DNA from 2 places in the Mesorhizobium sp. M0701 genome. Region 1 is predicted to be linked to the other one. Evidence: predicted binding sites of a transcription regulator. Region 1 holds the regulator's gene; the other holds the start of a gene.
What was found. The regulator LexA, encoded in region 1, represses DNA repair genes until DNA is damaged. The targets are predictions, from matches to a motif close to TGTTCNNNNTGTGTTCNG.

Region 1 (7,770 bases):
GGCCAATTGGTCGATCGGGTAGCCGCGGTGCAAAAGAATGCCGGCATCGCCATCGATGAAGGTGATTTCCGATTCGCAGCTCGCCGTCGACGTAAAACCGGGATCGTAGGTAAAGACGCCGGCGGTGTTGTAGAGCGAACCGATGTCGATGACGTCAGGTCCTACCGAACCACTTCGTATCTTGAATTCATGGGTTTTGCCGCCGAGTTCCAGCTTGGCCGTCGATGCCTGGGTTTTGCCGCCAAATTCCATTTTTGTCGCAGGTTCGGTCATAGCAAACTCCTTTTTGTTTCCTCAGGCCGGCAAAGGCAAAATATCTGAACCCAACACGTCAAAAGCATCGGAATACGCACATTTGCGCCCGCAATTGAATCTGCGCGGCAGATTAGGCCAAGACCCAATGTTGCACTGCGAAACACACCTTTCAATGCCAATCTTCTTGGGCCAGTTTGCTAATCGATTTGATCAGCGATCCGCGCCAGGCTTTCCTCGCGGCCAAGCACGGCAAGCACATCAAAGACACCTGGCGAGGTACTTTTGCCGGTGAGCGCGGCGCGCAAAGGTTGGGCCACGGCGCCGAGTTTATGGCTGGCGGCCTGCGCATAGTCGCGGATCGCGGCTTCGGCTGAGGCGGCAGACCACTCCGAAACCGTGGCTAGTGCCGCATGAGCGCCCCGCAGGATCGCGCGCGCCTCACCGCTGAGCAGCGCCGCCGCCTTCTCGTCGACCGGCAGCGGCCGCTCGACGAAAAGGAATGCAGCCCCTTCAACAAGTTCGACCAGCGTCTTGGCGCGCTCCTTCAGGCCCGGCAAAGCGGCAAGCAGTTGCGCCCTGCGTCTGTCGTCGAGGCGCGCGGCGATTGCCGGGCCGCCTTCAAGATAGGGCAGAGTGGCGATGAAGATGTCGAGCAGCGCCGCGTCGTTCATCCGGCGCATATGCACGCCGTTAAGCGCCTCGAGCTTGGCGAAGTCGAAACGGGCGGCGCCCTTGTTGACGTCGCCAATGTCGAACCATGCAATCATGTCGGCGATCGACATGATCTCATCGTCGCCGTGGCTCCAGCCAAGCCTCGCAAGATAGTTGAGCAGCGCCTCCGGCAGGTAGCCCATGGCGCGATAGGCTTCGACGCCAAGCGCACCGTGCCGCTTCGACAGCTTGGCGCCGTCGGCACCGTGGATCAGCGGGATATGCGACATCGACGGCACCTTCCAGCCCATGGCCTGATAGATTACGGTCTGGCGTGCGGCGTTGGTCAAATGATCGTCGCCGCGGATGATGTGGGTGATGCCCATGTCGTGATCGTCGACGACGACGGCATGCATGTAGGTGGGATTGCCGTCCGAGCGCAGAATAATGAAATCGTCGAGATCCTTGTTGGGAAAGCGCACGTCGCCCTGGACGCGGTCATGCACCACCGTCTCGCCGTCTGTCGGCGCCTTGATGCGGATCGCCCCCTTGGCGCCGGGCGGCGCCTCCGACGGGTCGCGGTCGCGCCAGCGTCCATCATAGCGGGGAGGCAGCCCCTTGGCCCGTGCGCTCTCGCGCATTGCCTCTAGCTCGGCAGGCGTCGCATAACAATAATAGGCCTTGCCCATACGAACGAGCTCCTCGGCCACCTCGCGATGGCGCGGCGCACGCTCGAACTGCGACACCGGCTCGCCGTCCCATGTCAGGCCAAGCCAGGAAAGCCCGTCGAGAATGGCCGCGCTTGCCGCATCGGTGGAGCGCTCGCGGTCGGTGTCCTCGATGCGCAGCAGCATCGTGCCGCCTGTGTGCTTGGCATACAGCCAGTTGAACAGCGCCGTCCGCGCGCCGCCGATGTGCAGGTAGCCGGTGGGCGAGGGGGCAAAACGGGTGACGACCTTATCGGGCATGGAACTCTCAGGCGGGCGAAGGAAGTGGGTTTGCGGACTTTCGCGCGTTGCGCGTTCATGTAGCATAGGAGGTCGAGGGCGCAAGGGGCAGACCCGATGGCTGTGCGAGGCCGTGGTACGGGCGAGGGCGAGGACGTTGGCAGCGGCGTCAGCGAACGCTTGCTGTTTGCCGCTCGCCCGCCTGTCCTGCCGGCACCGGCATTGCTACCTGCTCCGCGCTTCGATGCTCCGTCGCTGCCGGCCAGCGACCGAGCAGCGGTTCTCGTGCCCGCGGGCGAGCCCATCGTACGCCTGCCCAGGCGTTTCCGCCTCCCGTCACCGTCCCGTATCCGCAACAGCGTAACCACGGCAGCCGACCTGGAACTTGACCGCGGCATTGCCTTCCTGCTGGTGCCGGTGTTCCTCGCATGCGGGGTGGTCGTATATTTCGGGCTGTCGGTGGAGCCGGCCTTTCCACAGCCGATCGCAATCGCGCTCCTCGCGGCCCTTTGTGCCGTCGTCTCGCGGTCATGGCCCAGGACGCGCCTGTGCTTCATGGTGGCGCTGCTCTGCGCGCTTGGCGTACTTGCCGCCAAGTTCGAGACATGGCGTGTCGGAATGCATATGCTCGGCTCCGAAATCTCGACGCGGCTGACGGGTCGCGTCGTATCGTACGAGCCCATGGCAAGCGGCCGCATCAGGCTGACAATCGATGTGATCTCAACGGCCAGGCCGACACTGCGCTACATGCCGGAACGGGTCCGCGTTTCGGCGATGAAGATACCGGCTGAGCTGACCGCCGGTTCCGAGATCACCGGCTATGTGCGGCTGCTGCCGCCGACCGGCCCGGTGCGGCCCGACAGCTATGATTTCTCCTTCGACAGCTATTTCGCCGGTATCGGCGGCAGCGGCTTTTTTCTCGGCAATCCGAAAATCGTGTCGTCGGGCAGCATGCCGCTTGGCGCGCAGCTTTCTTCCGCGATCGAAGACGCGCGCGAATCCATCGCCGACCATATCCGCAGCCGCATCGGCGGTGCCGAGGGCGAGATTGCTGCTGCGCTGATCGTCGGCGTGCGCGCCGGCATTCCCGAGGAGATCAACGAAGCGATGCGGCGCACCGGCATCTACCACATCATCTCCATCTCGGGGCTGCATATGGCGTTGGTCGCCGGCACCATCATGGCGCTGCTGCGGGGTGCCTTTGCGCTGTTTCCCGATTTCTCATCGCGACGGCCGGTCAAGAAATATGCCGCGGCCGCCGCGCTTTTTTCGATTGCGGCCTACCTCGTCTTTTCCGGCATTGTCGTGGCGGCCGAACGCAGCTTCATCATGCTGGCGGTGATGCTTATCGCCGTGCTGTTCGACCGGGCCGCGCTCACCATGCGCAACCTGGCGATCTCGGCCATCGCGGTCATCCTGGTGTCGCCGCACGAGGTGGTCGGTCCGAGTTTCCAGATGTCCTTCGCCGCGACGGCGGCCCTTGTCGGCGCCTATGCAGGCTGGTCCGATTACCGCGCCGGCAGGGCCACCATGCCGCCGCCGCGGCTGTCGCCGCTACGCTTTGCCACTCGAAAGGTCCTGCTGGGCATGTGCGGTCTGGCGATGACCTCGATCATTGCAGGGAGCGCCACGGCGCTTTTCGCCATATGGCATTTCCAGCGCGTGGCGCCGCTCAGCCTGTTCGCCAATCTGGCCATCATGCCCATCGTGTCACTGGTCGTCATGCCCTTCGCCGTTCTCAGCGCGCTGGCGATGCCGTTCGGTGCGGATGGCCCTTTTCTCTATGTCATGGGCAAGGGGCTGACGGCGATGATCGCCCTGTCCGGGTGGATCTCGGAGCGCTCGCCGATCGATGCGGTCGGGCTGATTTCGCTGAGATCCGTCCTTCTGGTGACGATCGCCCTCGTCATTGCCAGCATGGCGACGACGTGGTTGCGGCTGGCGGCACTTCCTTTTGCGCTCGCCGGCTTGCTGACGACAACGCAGACACGCATACCCGACGTATTGGTCTCGGAGGACGCACGGCTGGTCGCGCTGCCGATCGGCAGCGGTGAACTCGCGGTCAACCGGGCACGCCCGAATGAGTTCACCATCGACAACTGGAAACGCGCGCTCACATCAGAGGCTATCGTCGCGCCGGAAACACCTGGAAAGAACGACCCGCAATTCGACATTGCCGATCCGGCCGACCTACCGCCGGGCATGCCGTTCATTTGCACGGACGGCCTCTGCCTTGCCAGGCATCCATCCGGCGCGATCATCGCGCAAGCCAAGGACCGCGATACTGCGCGGCCAGCCTGCGCCTTTGCCAGCTTGATCGTCATCGACGACGCCACCGCCCATAACCCCTGCTACTACGACCGGCTGGTCCTCGTCGTCACCAAACGGCAACTGGCGCGCGCGGGAAGTGCCGCCGTCTATTTCGATCCACAAGCGGCAACACGCGCCGAGATCCGCTTCGCCGTCGAAAAATCATACCGGCCCTGGCACGTGCAGCGGAAATTTTCACGCGCGGCACGGGGCCTGCCGCCATACCGCCGGGCCGACAACCCCAAAGCCGGCGCCAAGGGCGGAGCTCAGTAGCGGCGGATCAGTCCGACGAGCTTGCCCTGCACCTTGACCCTGTCTGGTCCGAAGATGCGCGTCTCGTAGGCCGGATTGGCGGCTTCCAGGGCGATCGAGGCGCCCTTGCGGCGGAACCGCTTCAGCGTCGCTTCCTCCTCGTCGACCAGTGCCACCACGATCTCACCGGGGCTCGCCGTATCGGCATTGCGGATGATCACCGTGTCGCCGTCGAAAATGCCGGCCTCGATCATCGAATCGCCTTTGACCTCAAGCGCATAATGCTCGCCGCCCATGATCATATCCGGCGGCACCGAAATCGAATGCGTCTGGTGCTGGATGGCGTCGATCGGCACACCGGCAGCGATGCGGCCCATCACCGGGATCGAAACGGCGGCGACGACATCGTCGTCATTTCCGGCTGCGGGCACGCGCGACGATGTCGGCTTGCCTTGCCGAGGGGCGCCTTGCCCAAGACTGCCCTGGATGACACTCGGCGAGAACTTGCGTGCCGCATTGAGGCCGGGGGCGATCGAGTCAGGCAGGCGTAGCACCTCCAGCGCACGGGCCCGGTTGGGCAAACGGCGAATGAAGCCGCGCTCCTCCAGCGCCGTAATCAGCCGGTGGATTCCGGATTTGGAAGCCAGGTCGAGCGCTTCCTTCATCTCGTCGAATGAAGGCGGGATACCGCTTTCCTTCAACCTTTCGTGGATGAACATAAGCAGTTCGTGTTGTTTGCGTGTCAGCATAGCGACCCCCAACAGAATCAGAAAAACAAACCCAGAACAAACACTATCTGTTCCAGTTGTGTTCCGCAACTGTTTAAAGTTTAATGAATGCGTTAAGGCTCGGGAAACAAACGACGTCCCCTACCGGCGTACCGCATTTTCACCGCCGCGAGCCTCATCGCCTTGATTCTGCTTTCGTTTGCGCCCTTCTGGCCTCCTAGAAGGCGGCACTGGCATCGGCCGTCGGTCGGCAAAAGGCACGGAATTGAACCCGTATCGACTGTGCGGTTTGGTCAATGCACCGTGAACGAAACGAACTCAAAACGCCAACCTCGGGTTAAGTCCCGGTTTCCACCGCCTGGTCAGGCTGCTTCTCGCCGGTGGAGCCTTGCTGCGCGCAACCAAGTAATGGAAGAACAGTCGATGCGTGTCCGGCGTTGCGTTGGATCTTGGGGGAGCAGACAAATCATGACAGGAATTCCCGATCTCGTGGCCATAAAGGCGATGGATGCCGCGGATCCGCTGCGCGCGATGCGCGACCGCTTTGTGTTGCCGCAAGGAGTGATCTATCTCGACGGCAATTCGCTAGGAGCTGCTTCACGTGCCGCTTTCGATGAACTGCACAAGGCCGCGACCGAAGAATGGTCGCATGATCTCATCCGCGCATGGAACACGGCCGGCTGGTTCAACATGCCGCTTGAACTTGGCGACCAGCTCGGGCGCCTGATCGGGGCCGCGGCCGGCCAGACAGTGGTCTGCGACACGACATCGGTCAATATCTACAAGCTGCTGCACGCCGCCATGGCCATGCGACCGGAGCGGCAGGTCATCGTCGCCGAGGGCGATAGTTTTCCGACGGACCTCTACATGGCCGAGGGTGTGGTTTCGACGCGAAAAGATACGCTGCTGCGCCTCTCGGGAGTCGACGCGCCGACCATCGAAGAGCTGATCGACGAACGCACCGCTGTGGTGCTGGTCAACCACGTCAACTATAAGTCGGGCGAACTGCGCGACATGCCGGCGCTGACGCGCAGGGCTCAGGAAGCCGGGGCGATGATCGTCTGGGATCTCTGCCACACCGCCGGCGCGATGCCAGTCGAACTCGACAAGGCAAACGCCGATTTTGCCGTTGGCTGCACCTACAAATATCTGAATGGCGGCCCGGGCGCGCCTGCCTTCATCTATGCGGCTGAGCGGCATCTTTCCGACATCCAGCAGCCGCTCACCGGCTGGTGGGGCCATGCACGGCCCTTCGCCTTCGAGCCAGGCTATGCGGCCGGCACCGGCATCCGCCGGTTTCTGTGCGGCACGCAGCCGGTCCTGTCGATGCGCACGCTGAAGGGCGCGCTCGACATCTGGAACGATGTCGACATGACGGCGGTGCGCAAGAAGAGCATCGCGCTGGCGGATCTGTTCATCGAGCTTGTCGAGGCAAAGTGCGGCACTTACGGGCTCACGCTCGAAAGCACGCGCGATGGGGAAAAACGCGGCAGCCAGATTTCATTCATGCATGAGCATGGCTACCAGGTCATGCGCGCGCTGATCGAACGTGGCGTGATCGGCGATTTTCGCGCGCCATCGACCATGCGCTTCGGCTTCACCCCGCTCTATGTCGGCTATGCCGATGTCTGGCAGGCCGTCAAAGTGCTTGAGGACATCCTGCACACCGGTGCGTGGAAGGATGCGCGCTTCGCCATCAAAGCAGCTGTCACTTGAGATTGATGCGAGAGCTGGAATCGTGAGGCTGGCGACGACGCGCCGCGCGATGCTTACGGCTACGCTGCAGGGCCATATGCCAGGGAGGAGGGCGCAGGGTGTTCGAACGTCACATTGCCGATTGGGACAACGCCTATGCCAACGGCGCCAACATAGCCGGCAGCGATCGCTGGCCGGCGGCCTGGATCGAGCCCGCGCGGGTTTTCCGCGACGTGCTTTCGACCGAGGGCAGGGCGCGGCTCGACATGGCCTATGGCGACAATCCACGCAACCGGCTCGATCTTTTCCTGCCGGCCATCAAGCCTAAGGGACTCGTGGTGTTCGTTCATGGCGGCTACTGGATGGAATTCGACAAGAATTTCTGGTCGCATCTTGCCGCTGGCCCTGTTGATCGCGGCTATGCGGTGGCGATGCCGTCCTACACGCTCTGTCCGCAGATACGCATTGGCGGCATCGTCAAGGAGGTCGGCGCGGCGATCGGCAAGGCGGCGGCGACGGTTGCAGGGCCGCTGATGCTGACCGGGCACTCGGCCGGCGGCCATCTTGTTAGCCGGATGGTTACGGCGACGACGCCGCTGGCGACCGAAGTGGTCCGGCGCGTTCGTCATGTGGTGTCGATCTCGGGGGTGCACGATTTGCGCCCGATCATGCGCACCGGCATGAACGAGACGCTGGCGATCGATGAGGCCGAGGCGCAGGCCGAAAGTCCGGTGCTGCTGCGCCCGATGGACAAGGCCCGCCTGACCTGCTGGGCCGGCGGCGGCGAGCGCGCCGAATTCCTGCGTCAGAGCGCGTTGCTGGCCAACATCTGGATCGGCCTGGGTTCCGCGACCAGCTCGGTGGTCGAACCTGACCGGCATCATTTCAACATCATCGACGGTTTGGCCGATCCAGACCATCCGCTGACCCGG
Region 2 (7,770 bases), on a different contig from region 1:
TAGAGAACCTTTACGCGCGGCGTTCCGGCAACGGCCCGCATCTGATGTTTGCCGGCCATACCGATGTGGTGCCGGTGGGCGATGAAACAGCCTGGACGCACCCACCCTTTGGCGCCGAGATCGCCAATGGCGAGATGTTCGGCCGCGGCGCCGTTGACATGAAGGGCGGCATTGCTTGTTTCGTCGCGGCGGTAGCGCGACATATCGCGCAGAAGGGCGGCCCGAAGGGGTCGGTCTCGCTGCTGATAACCGGCGACGAGGAAGGGCCGGCGATCAACGGCACGACGAAACTGCTCGAATGGGCGGCTGCCAAGGGTGAGAAATGGCATGCTGCGATCGTCGGCGAGCCGACCAATCCCGACGCGCTCGGCGATATGATCAAGATCGGCCGGCGCGGCTCGCTCTCCGGCACGGTCGTCGTCAACGGCCGGCAGGGACACGCCGCCTATCCGCAGCTAGCCGACAATCCCGTGCGCGGCCTGGTGACGCTGGTCGACGCCTTGCTTGACCCCGTCTTCGACAACGGAACAACGGATTTCCAGCCGACCAATCTTGAGGTCACCTCCATCGATGTTGGCAACCCTGCCACCAACGTCATCCCAGCGAAGGCGGCGGCTACCTTCAATATTCGCTTCAACGACACATGGACCGCCGAGACGATCCAGGCCGAGATCCACAACCGCCTCGACCGGGCGGCGAAACGCAAGAAATACCGCGCCGGCAAGAAGACGCCGGTCGACTACGAGATCGTCTGGCGCGACGGGCCGAGCCATGTTTTCCTGACACGCGACGACAGGTTGATCGAGACGCTTGGCGGCTCGATCAAGGCGGTGACCGGCAGGAAGCCGGCGCTCTCCACCTCCGGCGGCACCTCCGATGCCCGCTTCATCAAGGATTATTGTCCGGTGGTCGAATTCGGACTGGTCGGCAAGACCATGCACATGGTCGACGAACGCGTGGCGATTGCCGACCTCGAGACGCTGACGCAGATTTATCTGCGCTTCGTTGAAGACTGGTTTGCGCAGGACATATCCTAGTGATGCTTTCAGCGGATGAAACCTACGCTTCGCTTGCCGGTGCCTGGCGGCTGATGCTCGGCAAGGCCGACGGATTTCGCCTGCTCGACCTTTCGGCGGACGGTTTCTGGAACTCCTTTTTTGCCATCGTTGTCGCGGCGCCGGCACTGATCGTCGGCTGGGTCGGTATTGCCAACGAGATCGGCGATCCCAACGCATTCGTCGGCCGTTTCAGCATGTTGATCCGCCTGGCCACCGTCGATATCGGCGCCTGGGTGCTGCCGCTCATAGGCCTCGCCCTGGTGGCGCCGCGGGTCGGCGTCGGCGGCCGTTTCGTCCATTATGTCGTGGCCAGCAATTGGGCCTCGGCGATCATCGCCTGGATGATGCTGCCATCGGCGTTGATCCGGCTTTTCCTGACGTCGGCCAACGAAGTCTCCGGACTCGTGTCGCTGCTGTTGTTCGCGCTGTCGATGGTATTGACCTGGCGGATGACCAACGTTGCGATCGGCAGGGGTGCGGCTACCGGCAGCGCCGTTTTTGCCGGCATGTTCGTGGCGTCGCTGATCGTCCTGTTCGGCCTGCAGGCGCTGCTCGGGATCAGCGTTCCGGATCAGCCAGGCGTCGGATAATCGACGCCGACGAGAAACAGCCCGTCGGGCGGCGCCACCTGACCGCAGGCCGCACGGTCGCGCGCCTCAAGCGCCGCCTTGAGGTCGGCAACAGTCCAGCCGCCTTCGCCGACACGTTTGAGCGAGCCGACCATCGAGCGCACCTGGTTGTGCAGGAATGACCGCGCCAAAGCGCGGACCTCAATGAAATCGCCCGCCCGGCTGACATCCAGCCGGTCGAGCGTGCGGACGGGGCTGGTGGCTTGGCAGTGGGTCGAGCGGAAGGTGGTGAAATCATGCCGGCCAAGCAGCACCTTTGCCGCCTCGTGCATGGCACCGGCATCGAGCTGCTTCGGTACCCACCAGATCTTGCCCTTGTCGAGCACCGCCGGCGCGCGGCGATTGACGATGCGGTAGAGGTAATGGCGGCCGATCGCCGAGAAACGCGCATCGAAGCCATCCGGCACGACGGCGGCCTTCAGGATGGCGATGCGCACCTTGGCCGCTTGCAGATGCGCGTTGACTGCGTCGCGCACCTTGTCGCCGGGCCATGCCTTGATCAGATCGACATGCGCCACCTGAGCGGTCGCATGGACGCCAGCATCGGTGCGGCCGGCGGCGCGCAGCGAAACCTGCTCACCACAGAATTTCTCGATCGCCTGCTCGATCGCCTGCTGCACCGATGGCTGGTTGGCCTGGCGCTGCCAGCCGGCGAAGAGACTGCCGTCATATTCGATGTCGAGGCGAAAACGCGGCATTCCCGGATCGAGGCGAAATCAAGCGGCGAGGGCTGAGCCGAAGGCCGAGGCGTAGACCAGCCTGCCGGTCTCCGGCGCCTCGCCCCAGGCAAGCGCCTGCAGGGCTTCGCTTTGGTAGTCGCTCTCGAATTTTGCTGCACGGGCGCGGCTGTAGCCGAAACGGCCATAGTAAGCCGGATCGCCGAGCACCACGGCGAGCGTCTCGCCAGCAGCCTTCAGGCGGATATGCGCCTCGCGGACCAGCGCACCTCCGATGCCGGTGCCGTGGAACGACGGCTCGACCGCCAAAGGAGCCAAAGCCACCGCCGGGAAGCTCTTGCCGCCATTCTGCACGAAAAGCCGTGAAAACAGGATATGGCCGACCACTTGCCCGTCTTCGTCCGCCACCAGTTCGACGACGGCATCACCGCCGGTGACCAGCGCGTCGACCAGTCCGGCCTCCGTCTGCTGGCCGAATGCGTGTTCTTCGACAAGGCGGATCGCCTCGCGGTCCCGCGGCGTCGCCGCGCGTATGGACATCATGCTCATGACAATTTCATTCCTTTTTCGAGCTTGGCCCCGCGCAGAAACTCCTGCGCGGCAATGGGCCTTCCGCCCGCACGTTGAACTTCGACCAGCCTGATCGTGCCTGACCCGCAGGCGACCGTCAGCCGGTCATCGAGAATTCCTCCCGGTTCGCCGGCGCCTTGCGAGAGCGTCGAGCGAAGCAGTTTCAGCCGTTCCACGCGGCCGCCGATTTCGGCCTCGCACCATGCACCGGGAAAGGGCGACAGGCCGCGAATCTGGTTGTGCACGTCGCCGGCAGGTCGCAGCCAGTCTATGCGAGTCTCCGATTTATCGATTTTCTTGGCGTAGGTCACCCCCACCTCCGCCTGTGTGGTAAATGTCAGCGTATTCCGCTCCAGCCGTTCGAGCGCTTGCACTATCAGCGAAGCACCCAAGACCATCAGCCGGTCGTGCAGATCGCCGGCCGTCATGTCGGGTCCAATGGGACATTTTTCAACCATTGCCACAGGGCCGGTGTCGAGGCCTTCCTCCATCCGCATCACCATCATGCCCGTTTCGGTATCGCCGGCCATGATGGCGCGCTGGATAGGGGCAGCGCCGCGCCAGCGCGGCAGCAGCGATGCATGGCCGTTGAGGCAACCGAGCCGCGGCGCCTCGAGAATGGGTTTGGGCAGAAGCAGCCCGTAGGCGACCACCACGGCGACGTCGGCACGCAACGCGCGGAACGCCTCCTGCTCCGCCTCGCTCTTCAGCGACACCGGCGACCGCACCTCGATGCCAAGCCGCTCCGCCTCCCGCTGCACCGGCGACGGCGTCAGTTCGAGCCCGCGCCGGCCGCCGGCGCGCGGCGGCTGCGTGTAGACGGCTGCCAACTCGTGCCCGGCCCCGGCAATCGCCCGCAGCGTCGGCACGGAGAATTCGGGCGTACCCATGAAGATGACACGCAGGGGCATTCGTCGACGCCTACCCCACCATCTTGCCCGGCGCCTTGTCCCTGGCGAGCTTCTTGAATTTCTTGACCACCATGTCGCGCTTCAGCTTGGAGATGTAATCGATGAACAGCACGCCGTTGAGGTGGTCGATTTCATGCTGCAGGCAGGTCGCCATCAGCCCCTCGGCCTCGATCTCCTGCAGCTTGCCGTCGCGATCGAGATATTTCACCCGCACCGCGGCGGGGCGCTCGACTTCGGCATAGTAATCGGGGATCGACAGGCAGCCTTCCTCATAGACCGAACGCTGGTCGGAGCTTTCAAGGATTTCGGGATTGATGAAGACGTGCGGCGCCGGCGTCTCGTCCTCCTTGGCGAGGTCGATCACCAGCATGCGCAAGGGTTCGCCAACCTGGATCGCCGCGAGGCCGATGCCGGGCGCGTCATACATGGTGTCCAGCATGTCGCCGGCCAGTTTGCGCAAATCCCCGTCGACACGCTCGACCGGTTTTGAAACCTGACGCAGGACGGGATCGGGAAGGATGATAAGCGGCTTGATCGACATGGCGTCTCACCTAAGACCTCGCAGGAAAAGCGTCAACCGGGGCGCCTCCGGGCCGTTCACGTTTTGATCTGTGCCGGCAGACCGAATCATCTATGCTGCCGACATGAACGAACTGGCCACCATCCTGTCCGAACCTGTCGCCCGCCTCGGCGCCACCACGCTCACCCTCGGCCATGTCCTGGGTTTCGGTGCAATGCTGTTCCTCGGTCTGTTCGTGGCGTTGGTCATTGCGCTGTGGCGATCGGCCAAGGCGCGTGCGGTAGCGGCCGCGGAAGCCGCCGACCATGCCCGCGACGCCGAGGCGCGGATGGCCGGCATTCTGCAATCCCAAGCGGAAATGCAGGGCCGCATGGGCGCCATCGCCGAAGTGTTCGGGGCGCGCCAGGCCGAACTCACCCAGTCGATCGGCCAGCGCCTCGATGCCATGACCGGCCGCCTGGGCCAGACCATGACCGAGCAGACGAGATCGACACATGAGAGCCTCGCCAAGCTGCAGGAACGGCTGGCGATTATCGATATCGCGCAAGGCAACATCCAGTCGCTGGCCGGCCAGGTCGTGCAATTGCAGGCGATCCTTTCCAACAAGCAGACGCGCGGCGCCTTCGGCCAGTCGCGTATGGAAGCCATCGTCGCCGACGGATTGCCGCACGGCGCCTATGAATTCCAGGCGACCTTGTCGAATGGCAGCCGGCCCGACTGCCTGGTGAAGATGCCGAACGGCGCACCGTCGCTTGCCGTCGATGCAAAGTTTCCGCTCGAGGCCTGGAATGCCATCCGGGCCGCCGAAGGCGCCGAACTGCAGAAGTCCGCCGCACAGGCTTTCCGCCGCGACATCGAGGTGCATGTCCGCGATATTTCCGAAAAATACCTGATCCAGGGCGAGACGCAGGACACCGCCTTCATGTTCGTGCCTTCGGAATCGGTGTTCGCCGAAATCCACGAGAATTTCGAGGCCGTTGTCCAGAAGGCGCATCGCTCGCGGATCGTCATCGTCTCGCCATCGCTTTTGATGTTGTCGATCCAGGTCATCCAGGCGATCCTCAAGGATGCCCGCATGCGCGAGCAGGCACACCTGATTCAGGGCGAGGTTATCCGGCTGATGGAAGACGTCTCCCGGCTAGACGAGCGGGTGCGCAAATTGCAGACGCATTTTGGCCAATCGGCCAAGGATATCGACGACATTCTGGTCTCGACATCGAAGGTGACCAGGCGCGGACAAAAGATCGAGGCGCTGGAGTTTGGCGTGCAGCCGGCGGAGGACACCGCTGGTTCGAATGGCAGCGGAGCAAAAGCGGAAAGCAGCCCGCGCGTCGCCGATTCGAAAACCGGGCAGTTGAGGCTAAGGGTCGTCGAAGGCGACGATTGAGAGCTGCGCCGGAACCGGAGGCTTCGTCCGGGTCTGGCGCTACTGCTCCTCGATGATGGTTGTGCCTTCGAATTCCGGCAGCCAATGCAGCGCCGAGCGGTGCCAGATCTGCTTTCTCGGCACCAGTTGCTCGCGCTGCCGTGCCGTGCCGACCCTGATACCGTAAACCTTCGGTCCCTCGCCCGCCGACGTGGCGTAGAGATGCGAGCCGCACTCACCGCAAAATGCCTGGGCGCGCTTGGCGCCGCTCGAACCGGTCTTGATATAGATCTTCGGCGTGCCCTTGGTGATCCTGTAATTGTCCTCGGACGCCGGCACGGTGACGCGAAAGGCCGTTCCGGTTAGCTTCTGACAATCGATGCAGTGACAAATGGTGGTCTTTTCCGGATCGACTTCGGCCTCGTAAGTGATAGCGCCACAATGACACGCGCCGTCGATTTTCATCTTCGTTCCTCCTGGAGCTTTTGCCTGCGATCATAGCCGGGACTGCCCGATGGCGCATCGATTTCCTCAAGCCATTTTCCTTAGGCCGGTTCCCCTCCGGACGCCGCCAAGGCCTTGCTCCGGCGTTCCCAGGTACCGGTGGTCTGAGGCTTGACGAACAGCCGCGTCACCTCCGGCATCTCCGCTTTCAGCCGCGTCTCGAGGCGTTCGACGCAGGTCTCTATCTCGGGCGCCGACAAGTGGTCCTCGAACTCGATGCTCAGAGCGGCGACGATCTCCTGCGGACCCATATGCAGCGTCAGCGCGCCATTCGCCCGCTGCACCGCCGGGTCCTGCTGGACGATGTCCAATACTTTCATTTGCACCTCGGGCGAAGCCGGCTCGCCGAGCAGCAGGCTTTTGCTTTCGCGCGCCAGGAAGATCGCGGTCCCGCCCAGGATCAGCGCGATGCCAATCGACGCGGCGCCGTCGAGCTTCGGCATGTCCAGCAGTTCCGCCGCCGATATCCCGGCGAAGGCGACAACGAGGCCGAGAAGTGCCGCGCTGTCCTCGAAGAGTACGGTGTAGACACTCGGATCCTTGCTGAGCTGCACCGCCTCAAGCCAGCCGTGGCTGCCTTTTTGGTGGCGGAATTCCTTCAGCGCCACCAGCCAAGAGGTGCCTTCGAAGAGGAAGGAAAGGCCAAGGACAGCGTAGTTCACCTTGGCGTTGGCGATCGGCTCCGGCGCCATGATGTGCGTCACGCCTTCGTAGAACGATATGCCGGCGCCCAGTGCAAAGACGAGGAGCGCAACGATGAAGCTCCAGAAGTACAGCTCGCGGCCATGGCCGAGCGGATGCGTGCGGTCGGCCGGCCGGGCGGCACGGTGCATGCCGTAAAGCAGCAGGCTGCCATTGCCGGTATCGACGAGCGAGTGGACGCCTTCCGAGAGCATTGCCGAGCTGCCCGTGAACAAGGCAGCGGCAAATTTGGTCAGTGCGATCGCAAGATTTCCGGCGAGCGCCGCATAGATCACTTTTTTCGACCCGCCATGCGCCGCCATGGTGTGCTGCCTTGGTTGATGCACCGAGATTGGCGGAGCGCCCGCCCACGCTCCACAGCTCTCACAACGCCCGAAGTGCCCAGTTGTTCACAAGGTCAGTTGTTCAAAAGGGCGGCGCGGGGCTATTCGACGACCTCGTCCGTCCAGACCTTGAAGCCAGCCAGCGCGCCCGGCCCAAAAATGTGGGTCAGCGGCACATCGGCGGCATCGCGTCCGGAGGCAATCAGGATGCGGCCGATGCGCGGCGCGTTGTTGCGCGGGTCGAACGCGTGCCAGCGGCCGCCGAGATAGACCTCCATCCAAGCGGCGAAATCCATGTCCGACCACGGCTTTGGCAGGCCGATATCACTGATATAGCCGGTGCAGTAGCGGGTTGGAATGTTCAGGGCGCGGCAGAAGGCAACAGCGAGGTGAGCAAAGTCGCGGCATACACCACTCTGCTCGCGATAGGCCTCGGCGGCGGTGCGCGTCGGCCGTGCATTGAAATAGTTGAAGACGATGTGGTTATGGACGAAGTCGCAGACCGCCTGG

Region 2: the regulator LexA is predicted to act here: its motif matches at 4,440-4,457, upstream of NKI24_RS29240 (DNA recombination protein RmuC).

The regions. Positions count from the first base shown of each region.
Region 1 is NZ_JAMYPO010000005.1:126,372-134,141, forward strand. Features, by position in the region: gene gltA (citrate synthase) at 1-273, opposite strand, end outside; gene gltX (glutamate--tRNA ligase) at 453-1,874, opposite strand; gene NKI24_RS07225 (ComEC/Rec2 family competence protein) at 1,971-4,436, shown strand; gene lexA (transcriptional repressor LexA) at 4,430-5,164, opposite strand; gene kynU (kynureninase) at 5,612-6,859, shown strand; gene NKI24_RS07240 (hormone-sensitive lipase) at 6,958-7,770, shown strand, end outside.
Region 2 is NZ_JAMYPO010000044.1:46,863-54,632, reverse strand. Features, by position in the region: gene dapE (succinyl-diaminopimelate desuccinylase) at 1-1,037, shown strand, start outside; gene NKI24_RS29265 (transporter) at 1,040-1,648, shown strand; gene truA (tRNA pseudouridine(38-40) synthase TruA) at 1,630-2,385, opposite strand; gene NKI24_RS29255 (GNAT family N-acetyltransferase) at 2,404-2,913, opposite strand; gene fmt (methionyl-tRNA formyltransferase) at 2,910-3,839, opposite strand; gene def (peptide deformylase) at 3,856-4,386, opposite strand; gene NKI24_RS29240 (DNA recombination protein RmuC) at 4,490-5,752, shown strand; gene NKI24_RS29235 (GFA family protein) at 5,792-6,196, opposite strand; gene NKI24_RS29230 (cation diffusion facilitator family transporter) at 6,277-7,239, opposite strand; gene NKI24_RS29225 (transglutaminase-like domain-containing protein) at 7,362-7,770, opposite strand, start outside.